3 regions of the Paenibacillus sp. JT22N1 genome follow, and region 1 is predicted to be linked to each of the others. Evidence: riboswitches for the same ligand, from Rfam matches in the RefSeq annotation. Region 1 holds a riboswitch; each other region holds the start of a gene.
What was found. Region 1 has a riboswitch for cyclic di-GMP ahead of AC58UU_RS05205 (response regulator). Riboswitches for the same ligand answer to the same signal wherever they lie in the genome.

Region 1 (7,050 bases):
AATCACGGCAATAACGGAGGCGAGATACCAATCGTTCAGAGTAATCGCATTCTGATAGAGGAATGTTGAAATGACCCGCTGCTTGCCTCCGAGCAAAGCCGGTGTCGTATAAGCTGTCAAGCTTCCGACAAAAACAAGGATACTGCCTATAATTAATCCGGGTACACTAAGCGGCACGATGACCTTGACGAAAGCCGTAAATCGGTTAGCTCCCAAGCTCTCCGCCGCTTTGATCAGATCCGGATCTATATTCTCAAGAACACCGACCAACGTAATAATGATGAGCGGTAGAAACAAATGGAGAAGACCAATCATCATCGCAGCTGGCGTGTACAAAATATCGAGTGGCTCTTGGATGATACCAATGGCCATCAAGGCATTATTGAGCAGCCCTTTTTTACCTAAAATAATCATCCAGCTGAACGACCTGACAACCGAGCTCGTAAGCAGCGGGAAAATAGCTAATGCAAGTAAGATCGCCTTTTGTCGCGGACTCTGTTTGGAGATGAAGTAAGCCACAGGAAATCCAAGCAATATGCAAAATAGGGTGGTTACCAAGCTGACACGCAGCGTCGTCCACACGATTTTGAGAAAATAAGGGTCTTTAAAGAAACTTAAGTACCCTCCAAGCGTAAATGTCCCTTTATCGAAAAAGGTTGAACCTATCGTAAGAAGGATCGGTACCACCATGAAAACCGTCAGGAACAGTAGTCCCGGTAGCAATAATAAAAATAAGTACGTTTTTTTCATGTAGCTTTACTCCTGTTCCTGGGTTCGCTAGGCACGCAGCGCGTGTATAAAAAGCTGGAGGAATTCGTCAGCCGATACATCCATACAAACATGAACATTAGCCTCTTTGGACAAGCGATTCTGGAAATCGCATACGGTTTGTCCGTCGCACAACTCACTCCGGGTTTCGACATCAACGTAATAATGGCGTGTCGTGACAAGCTGTTTATTCAGAGCCACTCCAACTGCAAGTGGATCATGAAGCGCACAGGCCCGAACCCCGTTACGCTCATAGTAACGCTTCATATAATTCGCGGTGCTTTCCTGAACATATCTGGCTATCGGAGAATCACCGAGCTCACGGATATGTTCATCGGTCAGCAGCGCTTTACGCGTCACATCCAACCCTACAAGGGTTAAGGAAGGAAAACCTGCCTGGAAAACGATCTTCGCAGCTTCCGGATCGACGTACATGTTGTACTCCGCCGTGGGTGTTACATTGCCGAAGCCTTGAACGACGCCTCCCATCACAATCACTTCCTTGACCTGATGAATCAGATCAGGATGCTTCATAACCGCCAAAGCCAGATTCGTTAACGGAGCTGTCATAACTAAAGTGACTTCTCCGACGTGCTTCCGCACTTGTTCCACGATAAAATCGGAGGCGTGTCCAGCGGTCGTCTGCATATGAACTGACATATCGCTTAAAGCGCCGCCAAGCCCGTCATTGCCGTGGACATGATGCTCAAAGTGAGAAGCTCGCATCAAAGGCTTGTCTGCTCCTTTAACGACAGGAATCTTCTCTTCCATCCCAAGCAGTTGGAGGATCTTACATGTATTCTTGGTCGCTTGGTCCAGCGAAACGTTGCCATTCACGGTTGTAATTCCGAGAACATCCATCTCTCCGCTGCGGATGGCCAAAAGAATACCTAGCGCATCATCCACACCCGTGTCTACATCTAGGATGACCTTCTTTTTCATGACTAAGCCCCCTTTAAGTCCTATTGAAGAAATCAAGGGTATATAAGCATATACCCTTGATTGGTTTTATCTATTGAGCAACTTCCTTGTTCCAACGGGCAATCCATGCTTTAAGATTCTGATTGACGAATTTCATATCCAATTTACGAAGTTTACTCACGACGTCAGCGCCATAGGTAATCCCTGTAGCTTCTTCAGCCGAAAGCTGAAGTGTCGTGTTTACAGGTGAATCTACTTTCGCTTTTGCTGATTTCTCCTGTACTTCCTTACTCAAATGCCAGTTGATGAAATCCTCAGCCAGCTGCTTATTTTTGCTTCCTTTAATCACGTTGACCGTGTTCATAACGGCGTATGCTCCTTCTTGCGGGGAGACGAACTTCGTTTCTGGCACAGCCGCTTTCAAATCCTTCACATACATTTCCATGATAGGTCCAGCAGCAATTTCCCCTTGCGAGAACATGTTAACGAATTCGGAAGTTTGGCCGTAGTATTTAACGACACCTTTGTTCAGTTCCTTAACTTTTGCGAAAGCTTGATCCTCATTAAACGTCGTGCTACCAGCGACCACAGATGCTGCATCCAAGACCATTGGGCCTGTTGTTGCTGTGATGTTAGGAAGTGTCAGCTTCTTGGAAAGCTCTGGACTCCAGAGGTCACTCCATGACTTGATCTCTTTGGTGGTTGCTTTCGGATTGTAGGCAATGCCTAGTCGACCTACTGTGTAGGCAGGGCCGTAATCTTCGCCTAGAGGCGCCTTGGCCAAATCATAGATGTCTTTCAAATTCGGAATACGACTGCGGTCGATCTTATCGAACAGTCCAGCTTCAATGCCTTGTTGTGCATAATAGTCAGATAAATAAATGAGATCCACACTCGAGCTGCCTTGTTTCACTTTGTTCAAACGTTCTGCGTTATTGCCTATTTCTAGAACGATCTTAGCATTATGCTCTTTCTCAAACGGCGCGTACACTTCTTTCTTAAAGAAATCATCCGCAAAACCCCAGGTGGAAATGATTAATGTTGTAGGTTCCCCTTTGGATGCCGCCGTTGCAGCTGCTGTGGGTGCTGTTGTAGCTCCACTTGTATTGCCCTGATCCTTCGCAGGCGCTGTGCCGCAACCTGTTAAGGCTAGTCCTACTACAGATAAAGAAATTAAACCACGAACCATTTTTTGTCTCATCATTTCATCGTCCTCCCAAGTTTTATCATGTATGATTTTAATGCGTGAATCCCCTGTTAAATTTTTACTAGTATTCTTCAAGACCCCAGATATATATCCAGCTATACAAAAAAAAGAAAAGTACCCTTGATAGAAAGAAGCTTCTAATCAAGAGCACTCTTCATTGTAAACAATGTAAAGTGACATCTATTGGTATACATGTGGTTTCCTCTTAAGATAAATCAAAAGAGAACACCGCCCGACTAAACTATTCGGTTTGTTTAAGAATAATGTTCGTTATTGCCCATTGCGTCGGCGGGTCATAGTCCCTTAATACCGCATCCATAGATAAGCCAAGTTCTTGCTCCAGCCTGTCCCGGATTCTCTTCTTGTATATAGAGGACATATAAAAATCGACTTCGTGTTTGAGCGTTGGCGCCTCGCCCTCTAATGCGGTTGAACGTGGTGAGCGGCGGTGCTTGGCATGAAAAGTAATAATGTTTTGATCAATGGAAACCTTCAGCAGTGTTGTGCCAAACCCGAACAACTCTTTGGAGATTTCGTTATAGAGGTGACACAGCTTCTTCTTGTATTCATTAGAATCTAGTTGTGGCATGGAATCACCTTCAAGATCAATTATCAACCCTTATGCGTTAAAATCTATCTTAATAATACATAGGATTTCAGAATTAATCAAGAGAATCGTTCGTCTTTCTCACTGAAAAAGGGCATTATTTACTTACAACACATCTAAATGATCCAATTTTCCGAATGTCTTACAAATATTGCTTGATATTAGTGACGAATACACGTTAAAAAATCTCGGGCAGCATAAATCTAACTTGGTTAACACAATCAAGGGCTGCTTAAGGCACACCTTTAATACTAGTACTTTATTCCTAGTAAAAAGAGTGCTATAATTTAATAAATGAATAGTAATTCTTCTGCTAAACGATAAGAGCAAAGCTAATGAAAATTAGTGACGCAAAGCTAAAGGAGCTAAGGCGAAATACTTCGCTATGCTTGCCAGTTACCGAAGGAAGGGACATATCCACAACTCCCCTTATTCTTCTTATAAGGGGAGTTTTCCTTATGTAACGAATTATAGCAGCCATCAATAACAGTAAATAAGCTAGGTAGAAAGTCCCCCTGAAAGGTGATAATTAAAATGGCGAGACTAATGGTTGTAGATGATTCTATCTTTATGCGATTGATGATTAAGAATATCCTTTTAGAATTGGGGCATGAAATTGTAGCCGAAGCATCGAATGGACTTGAGGCCATCTCTCTGTTTTTACAGCATTCACCTGACATGATTACGTTGGATATTACAATGCCCGAGATGGATGGTATTACGGCATTAAAGGAAATTAAAAGTTATAAGAGCGATTCAAAAATCATTATGGTATCCGCAATGGGGCAACAATCCTTTGTTATTGAAGCTATTACCCTTGGCGCTAGAGATTTTATTGTGAAGCCTTTTGATAAAGACAGGGTAGCTGAAGCTGTAAAAAAGGTACTGAATACGTGAATGCCCACTAAGCTCTTCACCTGAATGCCTCGCCATTCCACTTTTTGGACCTCTACATTAGGAGATCTATTTTTTCAGAGCTAATAATATAAGTTTACATTTCGATCCACATATAGCTGATTTGTTTTACTAGGATATTAAATAGAGAATAATAAGCTAGGTTAAACTTGTCGAAAGTGTCTGAAGCCGAAAATCGACTTCTCACCAGAACCGTCCCGCGCTTCCGTGCTGATTAAGCTCGGAAAACGCGCTTAATCAGGTGCCCCCGAACAAATAGGCGCGATTACCGCGCTTACAGCGCCAGCTCCGCGAGCAGATGCTTCCTAAAAACAATAGTTCGGGTGACATTCCATTGCATTCGACAGAAAACAAAAAATGAGAAAGCAAGAACCTTGCCATCTCATTTTTTTCTATGCCCCAAAGCTAATTTTCACTTATGGGGACAGCCCCTTACTTATTTAATTCCGGACGTCGCTATACCTTCAACAATATAACGCTGAAAGAACAAGAAGATTAAAAATACCGGAATAATGGAAACCACCGACATGGCGAATAGCGACCCGAGAGCTGCCTCACCGCCAGCATCGGTAAACATGCGAAGCGCAAGTGTTACGGTATATTTTTTCACGCCACTAAGGTAAAGAAGCTGGCTAAAGAAGTCATTCCATGTCCAAATAAATGTGAAAATCGTTGTAGTTACAATGGCTGGAGTCGTCAAAGGCAGAATAATCCGAGTATAGATGGTGATTGGACCACATCCGTCGACAGTTGCTGCTTTATCTAGCTCGCGCGGTAACGTTCGTATAAATTGAACAGTTAAGTAAATAAAGAATCCTTCTACTGCAAAAAATTTCGGTACGACGATCGGCAGAATGGTGTTTACCCATTCCAATTTATTGAAAACGATGTACTGCGGAACAATAAGCACATGCATTGGAATCATCATTGTCATTAGCATTAAGGCAAACATGATTTTTTTCCCTTTAAACTCCAATCTTGCGAATGCATAAGCCGTTAACGAGCAAGATACGATGTTACCAATTACAGCCAACCCGACCATGAGCAGCGAATTCAAATAAAACGTGCTAAACGTTGTTCCCGATGTACCTTTCCACCCTTTAAAATAGTTCATGAGCGTCAAATTTTTCGGTATAAGACTGTTATCCGTCAAAATCGTTTCCGTTGGTTTAAACGAACTGATGATCATCCATAATACGGGGTACATCATGAGTACGATACCTGCGATAATAAGTGCGTGAAGCAGTAATTTATGAACTTGAACCTTCATTGCCATCCCCTCACCCCCTAATCCCCATAATGAACCCATTTTTTTGATGTCAAAAAGACCAACCCTGTAAAACAAGCAATGACAATGAGCAGTACCCAGGCCATAGCAGAAGCATAGCCCATCTGAAAGTTGCCAAAACCGTTCTGGTACAAATAAAGCGTATAAAATAGGGTAGAATTCACAGGTCCGCCTGTACCGTTACTGATAATATAAGCGGGTGTGAACGCCTGAAACGAACTGATAATCTGCATGATCGCGTTAAACAAAACAATCGGAGACAGAATCGGCAGGGTGACATGGAGAAATTGCTTCCATTTGCCAGCACCGTCCAGTGATGATGCTTCGTAGTAATCCTGCGGAATTTGCTTGAGTCCAGCTAGGAAGATGACCATCGGTGAACCAAACTGCCAAACCTTTAGCAAAATAATCGACCAGATGGCATAGTCAGGAGTTCCCACCCAACTCGGCATATCGATTCCGATAGTTCCAAGCACTTGATTAACAATGCCGTGCTCTCCAAACACCTGCTGCCATAAAATTGCAATGGCTACGCTTCCACCAATTAACGATGGCACATAATAAATGGCACGGTAAATGCCTAGCCCCCGAATCCCTTTGTTTAACATCAGCGCCAGAAAGAGAGCAAAGGCTAACTCCAGTGGAACAGCAATGAGAACGTAGGTAAACGTAACCTTCATTGCTTGCAAGTATTGAGGATCCGAGGTGAACATGGTTACATAGTTTTTTAATCCAATCCAGTTAGGACTGTTTACAAAATTATAATTCGTAAAGGAAAGGTACAATGAGCTGAGAATCGGAATGGTGCTGAACAACAACAGACCAATCAGCCAGGGCGCTAGGAAAAGGTATGGGATGATCCATAACAATCGTTTGCGGTTCAATAATGTCGACATGACATGAACTCCTCTGTGTGAACAAGGGCTCCAGATTTGCTTCTTGAGCCCCTGCCCTTAGTAAATGACTTATCGGTTCAGAATTTGATTCGCTTGTGCAAAAAATTCGTCTACTGCCTGCGGAATGGTTTTTTTGCCGAATGCGATCGCTTCATTGTTGGAAAGCAGCAGCTTCTGCACAGATGTACTGCCGCCCGGCATCGTTGGATATGGTTTCGTGGAAGACAGCATGTCATTTACAAATGCGTATTCCTTTCCTTCTGGAGCGCCGAGTAATGGTTTAATCACTTCTTGCATTTTCTTGGAAGCTTGCGGACCATGCTCACCTAGAAAAATTTGAGCCGCTTCTGGATCATTAGCGACGAAATCGATGAGCATAGCCGATTCCTTTGGATGTTTGGTTTTCGCAGTAATTCCGAGCGATGCTACGATCAGCGGAATCTTTTTA
Region 2 (7,050 bases), on a different contig from region 1:
ATGACTCTAAAATCGAATTTTAGAGTAATGCCTACCAGTTGTGAGGAGTCATAATGAATCAATCGACAGTCTCTGTGTTACTTCACTCGTGCTAAAGCCAAGCCATCATAAGCGGGCAGGATGGTGCTTTCCAAACGCGGATCAGTGGCGATTAGCTGGTTGAAAGTACGCATCGCTTGAACGGATGCTTTGGTTTGGTTCGCGTCAACGACTTTTCCTCGCATCAGCGTGTTGTCCCCAGCAATAATGGCGCCTGGATTCGCCAATTTGATTGCAAGCTCCAAATAATTCGGATAATTCACCTTGTCCGCATCGATAAAAAAGAAATCAAATCGCTCTCCCTGCTCAAGAAGATCATTCAGGTGAACGAGTGCTTCGCCAATCCGGTACTCAACGAGCTCACCAAGTCCAGCTTCGGTCAGATTTTGCTTGGCTACATCTGCAAATTCTTGTTTTAATTCGAGCGAAATCAGCTTGCCGCCCTCTTTCAACCCTCTCGCCAAACAAATCCCGCTATAACCGCCTAAAGCACCTATTTCCAATACCTTCGTTGCGCCAATCATCGTGACCAGCATAGTAAGCAATCGGCCGTATCCAGGTGCAATCGATATTTCGGGCATATTATGGGTGCGAATGACTTCCTTAACTCGCTCTAGTACTGTATCTTCTTCGTATAAACCCTCCATATAGCTCTCGGCTGTTATGGTTTCCATGTTTTATCCTCCTTAGAAAAGCATCAAAGCATCTACTTTGCGTGTTTCGTTTGTAAGTGTAACCTATTTGTCCTATACTTGTTAATTGTATGAGTTTTATGAGCGATGCACAACCCGGATGGAAGGAATTTAAACATGCCACAACAAATTGAATTAATCGCAACTTGCCCAATGGGACTTGAGGCCATCGTTGCTCGCGAAATCCGTGATCTTGGCTACAACGAGGTGACTGTCGAGAATGGGCGTGTCCGTTTTCTTGGCGACGAGCTGGCCATCTGCCGCACCAACCTTTGGCTCAGAACCGCCGATCGCATCTTGGTAAACATGGGCCAATTTAAGGCCGTGACTTTCGATGAGCTTTTCGAAGGCACCAAAGCGCTTGCTTGGCCGGACTGGATTCCGAACGATGCCGAATTCCCTGTGGAAGGGCGTTCCCATAAGTCACAATTATCTAGCGTTCCCGCTTGCCAAGGAATCGTGAAGAAAGCCGTCGTGGAGAAGCTGAAGCTTCGCTACGGAACAGAGTGGTTCCCTGAGAACGGGGCACGCTACGTGATCGAAGTCGCACTCCTGAACGATATTGCAACGCTAACGATAGACACGACCGGCGCCAGCCTGCACAAGCGCGGCTACCGTAAGCTCGTGACCGAAGCTCCGCTTAAGGAGACCATGGCGGCTGCAATGATCCTCCTCAGCCGTTGGAAGGTCGACAGACCGCTCTACGACCCGTTCTGCGGGTCTGGAACGATCCCGATCGAGGCAGCTATGATCGGATGGAACATCGCGCCAGGACTGCGGCGTAGCTTCCCTAGCGAGGCGTGGGGTAATATCCCACGTAAGCTGTGGGACAAGGCTCGCGACGAGGCCTTCGACGCGGTTAAAGATGATGTTCCGCTGAACATCATCGGCAGTGACATCGATCCCTCTGCCATCGAAGTGGCTGAGGCTGCCGCGAAGGCCGCTGGCTTGACGAAGCAGTTCAAGCTGCTCGTGGAACCAGTGGCTAAGGCCCGACCTCGCGGCGACTACGGCTGCTTGATCACCAACCCACCCTATGGAGAGCGGCTTGGTGAAGCGCAGGATGTAGAGGTGGCGCTGCGCCAGCTCGGTGCACTCACAGCTCCCATGCCTTCATGGAGCATGTTCATCTTAAGCCCGAGCACACAGCTCGAGCACTATATGAATCGCCGCGCGGATAAGAAGCGCAAACTATTTAATGGACGAATCGAGTGTAACCTGTTCCAGTATCTTGGACCATTGCCCCCGCGCAGACAAACGGACAAGTGAAATAAAAATCCCTCATGGCTCATCCGACCGAACTGCATGCATGCAGCGGTCAGACCAAGCTAGTGAGGGATTTTATTTAATAAACAAAAACCAAATCAATAATGCCCATATGGGAATGGACACAAGAATGCTCCATAGGCAGCCTTTGGCAAACCGCAGCTTCGGCTCCTGTTCTGTCCTTTCTTCGCGATCATTTCGCATGTTCCACCAACTCCAAGGGCAGCCCATCCGGATCTGCAAAAAAAGTATATTGATCACCAGTAATAGGATCAATCCGCACCGGTTCTACCGCAATCCCCTTGCTCTCAAGTTCTTTAACGCTTTGTTCCATATTCGGCACGACAAAAGCCAAATGCCTAAGACCCCTTGCCTCAGGCTGGTTAACTCGCAGCGGAGGGTTCGGAAATGAAAACAACTCGATCTGCTGCTCGCTCTTCCCGATGCGCAGATCCAACTTATAGGAGTCACGTTCTGCACGATACGTCTCGTGTATGACCGTTAATCCAAGTAAATCGACATAGAAGTGTTTCGATCGCTCATAATTGGAGCTAATGATCGCCACATGATGAATTTGTTCTAACTCCACTCCATTCCCCCCTGTCCCCATTTATTGAAAAACCGCATTCCGGGAACTCCCATCCTGAGGTCCGTTTCACTTATTTTATCCGTCTGTTCTCATCGTTTCAACAATTTTCTTCAAAACTTCCTCAGCTTGCACATATTCAACTTGGCAAGTACCAGCTGCATGATGACCGCCTCCACCATTTTGGAGCATCAAGTTACCAATATTCGTTTTCGACGAGCGATTCACAATACTGTGACCACAAGCAAAGACGCAGTTTTGTTTATTTCGGCCATCGACGATCCAAATCGAGATATTTTGCTCCGGATAAAGGGCATACACCATGAAACGGTTCCCTGGATAGATGGTTTCCACATCACGAAGGTCGGTAATAATAACATTCCCTTCCGTCCGCGTATAGGTTTGAAGCATATCACGATATAAAGCATCTAATTCAAAATATCGCGCCACACGCTCTTTCACATCCGGCAATTCCATAATCTCATGAACGGACATCGTTGCACAGTGCTCCACAAGATCTTCCATCAATTGATAATTACTAATCCGATAGTCGCGATAACGTCCTAACCCCGTTCGAGCATCCATGATAAAAGATAATAAATCCCATCCGCTTGGATTCAAAATATCTTCTTTGCTGAACTGTGCAGAATCCGCTTTATCCACCCCACGCATAATATCATCGATATCGCCGAAGGTCTCACGCCCTCCATAGTAATCATAAACAACACGTGCCGCACTTGGCGCGATTAGGGTTTCCCCTTTGAATTCAACCTTTTCGCCCATCCGCTCAAGTTCACTGGAATGATGATCGAACCACAAACCACAACCCGCTACATAAGGGACATTGGCCAAAATGTCGTTTTCCGAAACCTCAACCAAACCGTCCTGCATATCTTTGGGATGGACGAATTTCATTTCATCCACCATGTTTAACTTTTTGAAAAGCATCGCGCATACTAAGCCATCAAAATCCGAACGTGTGATCAATCTCATGCTATGTATCCCCCTAATAATAGTTCCAAAGCACTACTAAAACCTACGACATTCATTATATCAGCTCGTGTCAATTTGTGACAATCATTTTGTCTTTGTAAATCCCTTTCAGCTGGAAATAAAAAAAACGGTACGCCTATATAGGCTGTACCGTTCTTAATTTGGAAGATAAACATTGATAAAGTCTTGTCAAAAATGCTTCAATTTGCGACATCGGCGGCATTTTTACAGAAAGCTTAACCTCGCCCTTCCAGTAGAAAATCAAGATGCTATTGTTTCTCCCATGAAACATTTCAACATCCCAACAAGCTTCATTTAACGCGTATACTTCCCGATTAATCATGAGCTTTGGTCCATCCGAGGAAGGCACCAAACGGGCAACATGATTACCACATAGCGAAGTCACTTTTTGTTCTTCTTGTAGTATTCCTTCTGATTGCATGCTGCTGGATCCTCCTTTTATTTTCACATTAATTTGTTATGACAGAGAAAAACCCCACCATAGTGAACCGATCGGAGGGGTTCTGATGTTGATACCCAATCGTTCGGCGGCTGGCTGGCTGCGAGTCCGGTTTGCAGGACAAGGAAGCCCCTTTAGCTTTGCGTCACTGGCTTTCGCCAGTTTTGCCTTTGTCGAGATGTCTTGCTACATATCTGGAGAGCAAAGAGTAATAAATATGTACACTCTCAAGGATACGGGAAGTCGTTTTGAAATCGAATAGTTCCTAAGAACTAATTTTGCATTATTTTTCAAAAAATTTCTTTTTTCGACGTATTTTTCAGCAACATTTGACGATTTGTGCCTTTCCAATAGAAAATGGATCCCGCAATCGTAAGAACAGCCATAAGAACATACAACGTATTTCCACCATAAGAAACGAGCAAGAACCCACCTACCCAAGGTCCAATAAAGTGGCCAATGTTCGTTAATGTTTGAGCGCCAAAATACGTGCCACGCATATGCTCGGGAGCTAATTTGTCAATCAACATATTGGCAGCGGGGTAATTGAGAATCTCGCCAAGGGTGAAAATACCCATCGAAATAATTAGCCATACCAGCGAGTGAGAAAATGCAAAGCCGACATCCCCTAACGCAAACATTAGGTTGCCAATTACAATTGCAACGACTGGCGTGTACTTTTCGGCTAAACGCGTAAGTGGAATCTGCATGGCAATGACCACAATCGCATTCACACTCATCAAGATCGCAAACATTTTCACGCCATCGACAAAACTCTGCTCCAAATATTGCGAAAGTGTCACCATCACCTGGGAGTATCCGATAGCACCAATAATGCCACCTAGGATATACAAGCGAAAAGTCATATCACTGCGAATCACTCGCACAGCAGAACCAAAGGTAACTGAAGATTTCTTCTCACCCTCTATTTTCTTGATGCCAAAAGCGATGAGCAGTGTGTAAAGGGTGACCGCATAAATAAAATAAATGATTCCTGTGATGAGAAAAGGCAGCGCACCGTTCATCGTAGCGAAAAAGGCACCCAAAAGTGGTCCGACTGCAACACCAAGATTAATAGCCATATACCGCATCGAAAATACTTTAAGTCGCTTCGCAGGTTCTGTGAGGTCTGCCATCAACGCCTGCGATACGGGCTCATAAAAGGATCGGCACAAGCCGTTAAGCATATTGAGCAGCATAAACAGGATTGGTAATTTAACCATGCCGAAGCCTAAGAAGACGAACGCCCAGCCGAAAAGAGCTGCTAGCATAATAATGCGCCTTCCGAATCGGTCCGATAAGGTGCCCCCTATAAAACCGCCTACGGTCCCAGCCAAAGAACCCATTCCAATGACAATTCCGATCATCACCGCACTCATCGACGTATGTCTGGCTAAATAAATCGCTAGAAAAGGCAAACTCATGGAGGACGCAGCTCTAGCCATAACGGTTCCAAGAATTAACGTATGTACAATGGGATGATAAGAATTTAGAAAACCACGTAATCGATTCAATTTGAGATGACTCCTATCGCTGTTTAATTTACCGCAGGTCAAGAAATCGACACCGAATTCCAATTATACACGAAAAATGACGATATGTGTCTCCAAAATAAAAAACACTCTCCGACGGAGAGTGCAAAAGAGCGTGTCTATTATGTTCATTGTGTCCATTCGTCGCTTTCCCCACATGAAGCCAAGTCGAGGTCATGCGATTCCTGAATGGAATGCTGCTTCCACGGCTTATGTTAACTGCTGCCGCAACCAGATCCGCAGCTCGACCCTGACGAGCAAGAAGACCCTGAGCCGGAGCTGCAACTGCTTCCGCCACCGCCTTGATCTCCAGAACTATCACTACTGCCTCCAGAACCCCCACAACCTGAGGAAGAACAGTTACTATGCTTATCTTTTGGATTCTGTTCATTCAGAGGCCACTGAGAGTCTATCCCGCTTGTATAGTTATCATTATCCTGAATGGAGAAGAACATCATAGCTCCTGCCATATACACCATGTTGTTCGGGTTTGTTAATGAATCCTTCCAGCCTGTATCCTCAAACCTGCGGCTGTTCGCTGAATGTCTGGCTTCGTTAATCGCCTGCGTGATTAGTATGCGGATCGCCTCTGCAACTTCTGGATATCGCTTCGCCTGCTCCATATCGAACCATTGCTCGGCGATTTCTTCTTCATTGGCTTTGCGAAGCAAATCTGTTCGCTGCTCATCCAGCGGATTGCGGAAAAATCCGTTCCAGCAACGCGAACTCGTTGGAGCGAACTCGAACAAGTGCGCATATACCCAATCGAACCATGCACGTTCACCCGGCATTTGCTTCGGTTCACGTTCAGGTGAATGATGAATAACACCACCAGCGAATTGATCCCCGAACCGCTGATATTCTCTCGTAAACATCAGCATCTCATGCCAAATTTCATCGATTTCGCTGCTAAACATCGGAGTTCTTTTTAAGATGAGATTCATCAGGAAAAATCGTTTTAATTCAAACCATTTACAAGCAAACTCGTCATCGGACATGGAAGGATTCCCAGCTTTTACGCGATATTGGAGTCTTTCTACATAATCTAGTGGAAGTGCACTATTCAGCTTAGTAACGATACGTTCTAACGGAACACCTTCTAGCAAACCAAGCCCTTGGGGTAGTTCTGAAGCTCGAAAGTCCGGTTTGGATATCCCTACACGACTTCTCTTGGACGGTTTGGGTGATTTTCGGAATAAAAAACGGAACATATGGCATCCCTCCCTATTTCCAATATAACACAGTAATGTAAAGAGAAGAATAACGTCGGTTGGAAAACATTGTATTTAGGCTCTATAATAATAGAATGGAGGTGCTGAAAGATGAAAATAGCAGTAACCGGTGGCAGCGGGTTTATTGGCAAACGATTGATAGTTCATTTGCAGCAGCAAGGTCATGAAGTCATCAATATTTCACGTTCACCCAGAGCTGTTGTCGAGCATGTACGCACCGTCACTTGGGATCAACTAAAGACGGATTCGA
Region 3 (7,050 bases), on a different contig from region 1:
ATACTGTTCATAGAAACGGCAACCTGCCCAGCACTTGCACTGGATTCGTCCGCAGACTGATATAAATGTGCGCTCGTATTGGTAATGAGGTTGGATGAAGAAAATATTTGGCGGATCAAAGAATCTAAATTCTGACGCATTTCGTTAAAAGCATTTGCCAATTTACCGATCTCATCCACTCGATGGATAGAGACTTGTGCAGACAAATCTCCCGCAGCAACCTTCTCTGTTACACGCATCAGTTGGATGACCGGTCTCGTCACACTCCGACTTATGAAATAGGCTATTAGACCGCCTAAGACTATAACGATTAAGGTAATCGTAAAGGTTGTCCATAACAATTCTTGCTTCGTTTTGGGAACGACCGAAGCATCTAAATCAATGCCAACAATTCCGACGTTTTCGCCTTTAGCGTTTTTGAGAGGGACAAAGACCGATTTATGTATACCAAATTCGTCCTTGTAAATCTCACTGATCGTTAGTTTGTCATCCTTGATCGCATTGTTCATCTCTGGCGTAAAAGGATACTCGGTGCCGAAATCTTCATCAACGCCAGTTAAAATGACGATTTGATCTTTATTTTGAACTTTCTGTAAGACATAAACATTTTCAAGAGAGTCTTGCTTTTTAAATTGTTCAAACTGCTGTTTAATTTTGGTATAGGCCGGTTTATCTTTGCCTGTAATTTCATCTGCATGTTCGGGAATAGAAGTCATATATTTCGAAACATTTTCAATATTTGTGGTTAATCTTAGAACGAATTGATCCTCAAGCTTCGTAGTTAAACTTTTACTGGCCAAATAGGAAGAGACCGAGAAGGCTGCGCATACGAATAGCAACAGCAGTAAAATACTGCTCGTCATCTTCACCGCGATTTGTCCTCTGAACCAGTTTATTATTTTATTTGGAGCATGCTTTGCCACTTTTCAATTACCTCCTGCTTAATATCGATGTTTCGGAATATTTCTCATAGACTTGCGCTACTGTTTCCTTCAAATATTGAATAATTTCATGCACATGTTTTGTCTCCGTATAAGGGGAGATGACAAAAATCTTTGTCGCGTACAGAGCAATAGAATTAGCATCCTTCGTTTGAACAAGCAGATGCTTTTTGGTGTCGCCAAAAAATATGCGGTCGCGATGATTCCCAAGCATTTCGAATAAACGTTCGTTAAATTTATTATTCCGCTCAATTTCCTTAAGGGTACACTTGCCCGAAATTTCATCCTGAAAATGCGGACTGCCTTCCGGATATATACGAAATAGTGTAATGATGCCCGGATTGTCGTTATTAACGATTTCAGCTTGAGGGATTTCTTGGCGCAGCGCTTCCCGGAAAGCGAGATTAACCTCAACGAACTGAGCTAGCAATTGCTGATACCCTTGAATGCCGAATGCAAGCAGAGCGCTGTATATACTGATGGAGCTTGCCATGCGCGAGCACTCCAACGTATACCCAGTATGATACTGTCCGTATCCCCGATGTCCGACATAGGGGGTTTCATCCGGATGCAGATCCATAAGTCTTAAATCGGCGGCATCCTTGACCAGAAATAGGCTTGTCAGGTAAGGGGTTTGCCCTAGCTTTTGAAAATCGAAGCAAAGCGAGTCGGCCAAATGCAAATGCCTCATCTTGCTTTGGATAGAAATTAAAGCCTGAGTGACATCTTTCTTTAATTCCAGTGGATTGGCGGTGAAATCATAGTCATTAAAGAAAGCAAAGAATGCACCTAAAGCAGAGTCTGCATGAATATGAGGTCTAAGCAACCCATGATGAACGGCTGCCTTGTTAGACACAGCATAAATTTGTTCCAAATCGTCAATCCCCATGGCATCCGTTGTTCCTGTCGTAGCTACAATGTAAATCGGGATTCCGCCTCGTGCGATCACTTCTTCCATTTTAACTCTCAGATCATTCACATCCATGGAGCTGTCAGCATTCGTGCGAACTCTGATCAATCTATCGCTCCCTATGCCCGATGCCTCCATAGATTTAAACAAGCTGTAGTGAGCGGCTTCGGAACAAAAAGCATACAAGTTGTCGGGAACACCTTTTTGCAATGCGTCCGGAACGAATTTCGCGATCGCTATCCTGAGACCTGAGAATACAGCTCCTTGTCCGCCCCATGTCGTATACCCGCCGCTTTTCAGCGCATCATAGCCTATTAATTTGGACATCATGCTGATGACTCTTACTTCAGCTTCAGCTCCGGCTGGGCCGTATACATCCCATAAATTGTTGCCATTAACCAAAAATGCCGCGATCATGCCCATAATCCCCGGGATGCTTGCCATCGGCAAAATATTCGTTAAAAAATATTTCGTATGATAAGGATGATCATGCAGCAATTTCAATAGCTCTGTATTAACTTCCTCTAGGGGGACGCTGCCAATAGGAATGGAGCTATCTCGAATAAGATTGTTATAGAAAGTCCCTGTTCGGTTTTTCTCGCCCTTGAGATTGACGCCGTCCGGGTTTTTAAGATCATCCACTCCAGTTACTAATTGTTCAATGAGTCGCAAAACCGTTTGACGCGTTTGTTGGTTGCCATCCTCACTAGGGAATAATTGCTGTACATTCGTTAGTCTTTTCTCTCTCATTAATTTCTCTCCTATCGATAGAATTGCGTTAAGAAAATGTTCACAAAAAAAAAGGAGAAACATGGGCATAAATGCCCCTATTCCACCAATTGCTACAATGCAACTGGCTGACATATCCTTGTTGGATGTAGTCCCTCTAGCTTTGCGTCCCTATTTTTCAATAGGTTTGCCATTATAAAGTTGTAGGTGAAAATTCCCATGTTCGACAATAATCGACAGCAAACTTTACAATTTTATACATTAGTATAGTATAGTAAACTAAAATAAACAACACAATTTTCCATTATTGTTTGTTAAGTAATTATATTGTAACTAAATTGCTTTTTTAACATTTTCTCTGACCGATGGTAAAATAGGATCAGATATCTCTTTACTAAACATTTATACCAATCAATTTATGCAATAAAACGATAGAAACTTTAGGCATCCTTCTAGGACTTTTATCACGCATAAAAAAAGCTTCGTCACGACTTCCTGACTAGGAGTCCGACAAAGCTAATTTTTACACCCTCAGTTGGGCGCATTCATACTATGAAATGGTTTGTGCAGCATCCATATTCCCCTGTGAATGCAGATATAATTGCTCGTAATAGCCACGGAGCGCAAGTAATTGAACGTGGTTCCCTTCTTCAACAATTTTCCCCTGACTCATCACAATGATGCGGTTGGCATGCATAATAGTCGAGATGCGATGCGCGATAACAAGTGTCGTTCTTCCCTCGGCTACAACCTGCAGCGCGGATTGAATCAACTGCTCCGTTTGTGAATCCAAATTCGCTGTAGCTTCATCTAGAATCAGTACTTTCGGCTGGAATACGATAATTCTTGCGAACGAGATCAGTTGTCTCTCGCCTGCGGAAAGCCCGCTTCCTCTCTCGGATATGCGTGTCTCATAACCATCCTTCATTCGTGAAATGAGATTGTCTGCCCCAACCATCCGGCATGCCTCTATCACTTCCTCACGTGTTATGGTTTCATCGAACATCCGGACATTGTCCAAAATGCTGCCTGCGTATAAGTACGGTTCCTGCTGTACGAGTCCAACCATACGATGTAGCACGGCCTGCGGGATATCTCGAAGATCCGTGCCATCAATGCGGATACTTCCCTCCTGTACATCATAAAAGCGGCAAAGCAGACTAATCAGCGAGCTTTTACCAGCACCCGTCGTCCCCACGATACCGATCATTTCGCCGGGTTCAATATGAAGCTCTAGATCCTCAATAACAGCCGTATCCTTCAAATAACCGAAATGAACATGATTGAAATGAATGTCCCCCTTCACGTCGGATAACGAGGGTGACAACACGCCTTCCTTATCCTTAACTTCCGGTTGAATGGAGAAGATATTCCAAATTCGATTTACAGACACCGTCGTAGATTGAAGGGTATTCCACTGCTGAGTAATGTTATTAATCGGTTGAAAAAACTGCCGGATATAAGTTATAAAAGCATACAATACACCGAATTCAATCGTTTTATCGAAAACGGCAATACCGCCAATCCAAGTAATAAAGGCCACCGATAAATTACCCAAAATATCAAAGGAACGATTGAACAAAACATTGGTACGAATTTCTCTCAAATTAGCTCGAAAATACCCAAGATTCCGCTCAGTGAAGCGATTCATCTGTTCCTTCTCTTGATGAAAAGCTTGAATGAGATGCATCCCAGATAAATTCTCAGCGGCAAAAGCAACCATTTGAGACAGCTGCGTCCTCGAGAGCTGATAGGTTTTGCGCATATATCTGCGAAAGCTAACCGCTATAATCACAATGATAGGGATCACGATCATGCTGTACATCGTTAGCTGTGGGTCCAGATGATACATCAGCACGATGATGAATACGAGTGTCATGCCATCGCGTACCAAACTAAGAAGAACCTGTGTAAAAAACTGATTCAGCGTTTCCGTGTCACTAGAAACATGCGTAATCAGGCTGCCGCTTGGCGTCCGGTCATAATAAGACATCGACTGCTTAAAGATGTGCTCGAACAAATCCTTGCGTATTTTAGCGACGATGCTTTGGCCGGCAAACTGCAATAAATTGTTCTGCAGATAACTGAAGAATAGACTGCTGATAGATAGACCTGCATAGAATAAGCAAATGAGCAGCAGGGAGCGATAGTCATTTTTCCCAATCATCAAATTATCATCAATCGCGATCTTAACCAGATACGGCTGAAACAAATCGGCTGCTATCCCAAGTAACGCGCAAAATAAAACAGCAGCAAAAGTAAACCTATGCGGTTTGGCATAACCGGATAAAGAACGAAAGGAAGATCGCGTCTTCTGCCGCTCCTCATTGCTTTTGTTACTCCGTTTGGGCATCGTCGCTACCTCCCTCTTGTATCGCATGAAGCTCGGCGTACAAGCCTTCTTGTGCAATTAGCTCTTCGTGCGTGCCGCGCTGCACAATCCTGCCTTCGTGAAGTACGATAATCTCATCCGTATGCTTCAACGCGGAGATTCGATGTGCGATCCAAATGGTCGTTTTGTTCAATCGCTCTTTGCGGATCGTATCAATGATGTGCCTCTCCGTCACAGAGTCTACAGCGCTTACACTATCATCTAGAATCATTAAAGGAGAATCCTTAATGATCCCTCTGGCTAAGCTTGTTCGTTGACGCTGCCCACCCGATAAGGTGACACCGCGCTCACCCAGCTTCGTCTCAAACTTTTCAGGAAATGACGTAATGCTGGAGAGGATTTGTGCTTTCTTGGCAGCACGCTCAACCTGTTCTAAGGGTGATTCTCTTTTATAAAAGGCGATGTTATCGCGGATGGTCGTGCTAAACAAGAACCCCTCTTGCGGAACATAAGCGATTTGATTTCTCAGGCTTTCTAATGTCACATCGCGAATATCCGTATCCCCGATCCATACCGTTCCCTCCGGTGGGTCGTATATTCTAAGCATTAGCTTCACCAAGGTCGATTTACCACTGCCTGTTTTCCCGATAATGCCAATAGATTTACCAGGTTCAATCGTTAACGTTATGTCATGAAGCACTTCGTCTTCGTCATCTGGATAGGCAAAAGACAAGTGTTCAATCCGAATTCCCTCGTGATCGAGGTCGGATATTTGCGCAAGCTCGTTTTGCACAATTTCGGATTTCAAATCGAGCAGTTCATTCATTCGTTCAAGCGAAGCTCGAGAGCGCTGCATGGCATTAATGACGCGACCAATTTGCTGTAAAGGGTTTACCATCATCCGTATGTATAGCGTTAATTCAACGAAATGGCCAATCGTAATCCGCCCTTGAATGGTCAAATAGCCCCCAAAAGCAATCGCGATGATCAGCGATATTGCGCCCAGAAACGGAATAAGTGCTTCAAATAAGGAAGATAGCCGAACCAATCTCAATTGGTTGTCGCGAATCCGATCTACCGTATCGCTGAATCTACGAACCATAATCGGTTCCACCGCAAATTTCTTGGCTACCCGTATGCCTCCGAATTGCTCCTCGGCCGACTCCGTCATTTTGCCTAATGCTTCTTGTACCTGTAAAGAATGCTTTTTAATAATAGGCTGAAATCGAACGGTTAGAACAGGAATGAGCAATAAGGGCAAAATACAGATGATAATTAGATAAAGCGGGATCGAACTGAACAGCATCATTAGAATGACAGCCGTGATCAAAATCGCGGAGTTTACCACGTGGTTAATCCCCATGGATATCGATTCTCGAATGACAGTTACGTCATTCATCACATAACTCAGCAGCTTACCAACGCCGTTCTTCGAGTAAAATGTTGCGCCCAACTGTGTGAAATGGTTAAACAAGCGGTTTCTTGAAACAAACTCGAAGCGTCTTCCGTTACGCATGATCATGTACTGACCAATGGCTGCTAAAACACCGAATGTAACGCCAATCATCAGCAGCTTTAGACTGTAGTCAACAATTAGCGTTTTGTTCAAAAGTCCTTGCTGCAGCTGGTCTGTAAACATGCCTAGCAGCTTGGGGTAATACGAGTGAACAATGTTACCTAAAGAAATGGACAATGCGGCTACAGCGTACAACGGCCATTTCTCTTTGAAGAAATCAACCAATAACCGTGTAGACTTCAAAACGACATCACTTCCTACTACAAGTTTGTCTAGCAAATGAGGTATTCCCGATCCATCTGAACATGCGGTCATGTATCCCCTTACAGTATACGCCTAATCAGATGTACTTCCTATATCAGATATTGACGTTATAATAAGAGAAGTTGTCTTAACTTTACAACTTAGCTTAGGGAGGAGTAAGATCATGGACTTTATTTTGGACCGCATAGATAATAAAATCGAGTTTTTTCAAGCTTATGATATGAAAACGCTGGAACGGCAAATCAACGAGCAAATCGATAACAACAAAGCTTTACTGCTGGACGTCTTCGCGATTCAGCATCACATTGTGTTCGACCCGAACGCGGGTAAAATGCTGTACAGCGCAGTTGTGCATTTT

Region 2: it holds a riboswitch for cyclic di-GMP, as region 1 does, so the genes downstream of both, AC58UU_RS01610 (hypothetical protein) here and AC58UU_RS05205 (response regulator) in region 1, are expected to answer to the same signal.
Region 3: it holds a riboswitch for cyclic di-GMP, as region 1 does, so the genes downstream of both, AC58UU_RS31835 (pyridoxal phosphate-dependent decarboxylase family protein) here and AC58UU_RS05205 (response regulator) in region 1, are expected to answer to the same signal.

The regions. Positions count from the first base shown of each region.
Region 1 is NZ_JCAUAW010000002.1:343,120-350,169, forward strand. It holds gene AC58UU_RS05185 (ABC transporter permease) at 1-750, opposite strand, end outside; gene AC58UU_RS05190 (nucleoside hydrolase) at 778-1,710, opposite strand; gene AC58UU_RS05195 (ABC transporter substrate-binding protein) at 1,781-2,890, opposite strand; gene AC58UU_RS05200 (hypothetical protein) at 3,138-3,485, opposite strand; cyclic di-GMP riboswitch class I at 3,819-3,907, shown strand; gene AC58UU_RS05205 (response regulator) at 4,038-4,400, shown strand; gene AC58UU_RS05210 (carbohydrate ABC transporter permease) at 4,855-5,694, opposite strand; gene AC58UU_RS05215 (carbohydrate ABC transporter permease) at 5,706-6,602, opposite strand; gene AC58UU_RS05220 (ABC transporter substrate-binding protein) at 6,672-7,050, opposite strand, start outside.
Region 2 is NZ_JCAUAW010000001.1:348,333-355,382, reverse strand. It holds gene AC58UU_RS01635 (O-methyltransferase) at 78-713, opposite strand; gene AC58UU_RS01630 (THUMP domain-containing class I SAM-dependent RNA methyltransferase) at 849-2,000, shown strand; gene AC58UU_RS01625 (hypothetical protein) at 2,073-2,201, opposite strand; gene gloA2 (SMU1112c/YaeR family gloxylase I-like metalloprotein) at 2,191-2,586, opposite strand; gene AC58UU_RS01615 (exopolyphosphatase) at 2,662-3,576, opposite strand; gene AC58UU_RS01610 (hypothetical protein) at 3,713-4,018, opposite strand; cyclic di-GMP riboswitch class I at 4,121-4,215, opposite strand; gene AC58UU_RS01605 (MDR family MFS transporter) at 4,327-5,550, opposite strand; gene AC58UU_RS01600 (UCP032817 domain-containing protein) at 5,784-6,779, opposite strand; gene AC58UU_RS01595 (TIGR01777 family oxidoreductase) at 6,891-7,050, shown strand, end outside.
Region 3 is NZ_JCAUAW010000022.1:53,462-60,511, forward strand. It holds gene AC58UU_RS31830 (methyl-accepting chemotaxis protein) at 1-923, opposite strand, end outside; gene AC58UU_RS31835 (pyridoxal phosphate-dependent decarboxylase family protein) at 931-2,601, opposite strand; cyclic di-GMP riboswitch class I at 2,697-2,782, opposite strand; gene AC58UU_RS31840 (ABC transporter ATP-binding protein) at 3,131-4,933, opposite strand; gene AC58UU_RS31845 (ABC transporter ATP-binding protein) at 4,917-6,671, opposite strand; gene AC58UU_RS31850 (YrzA family protein) at 6,856-7,050, shown strand, end outside.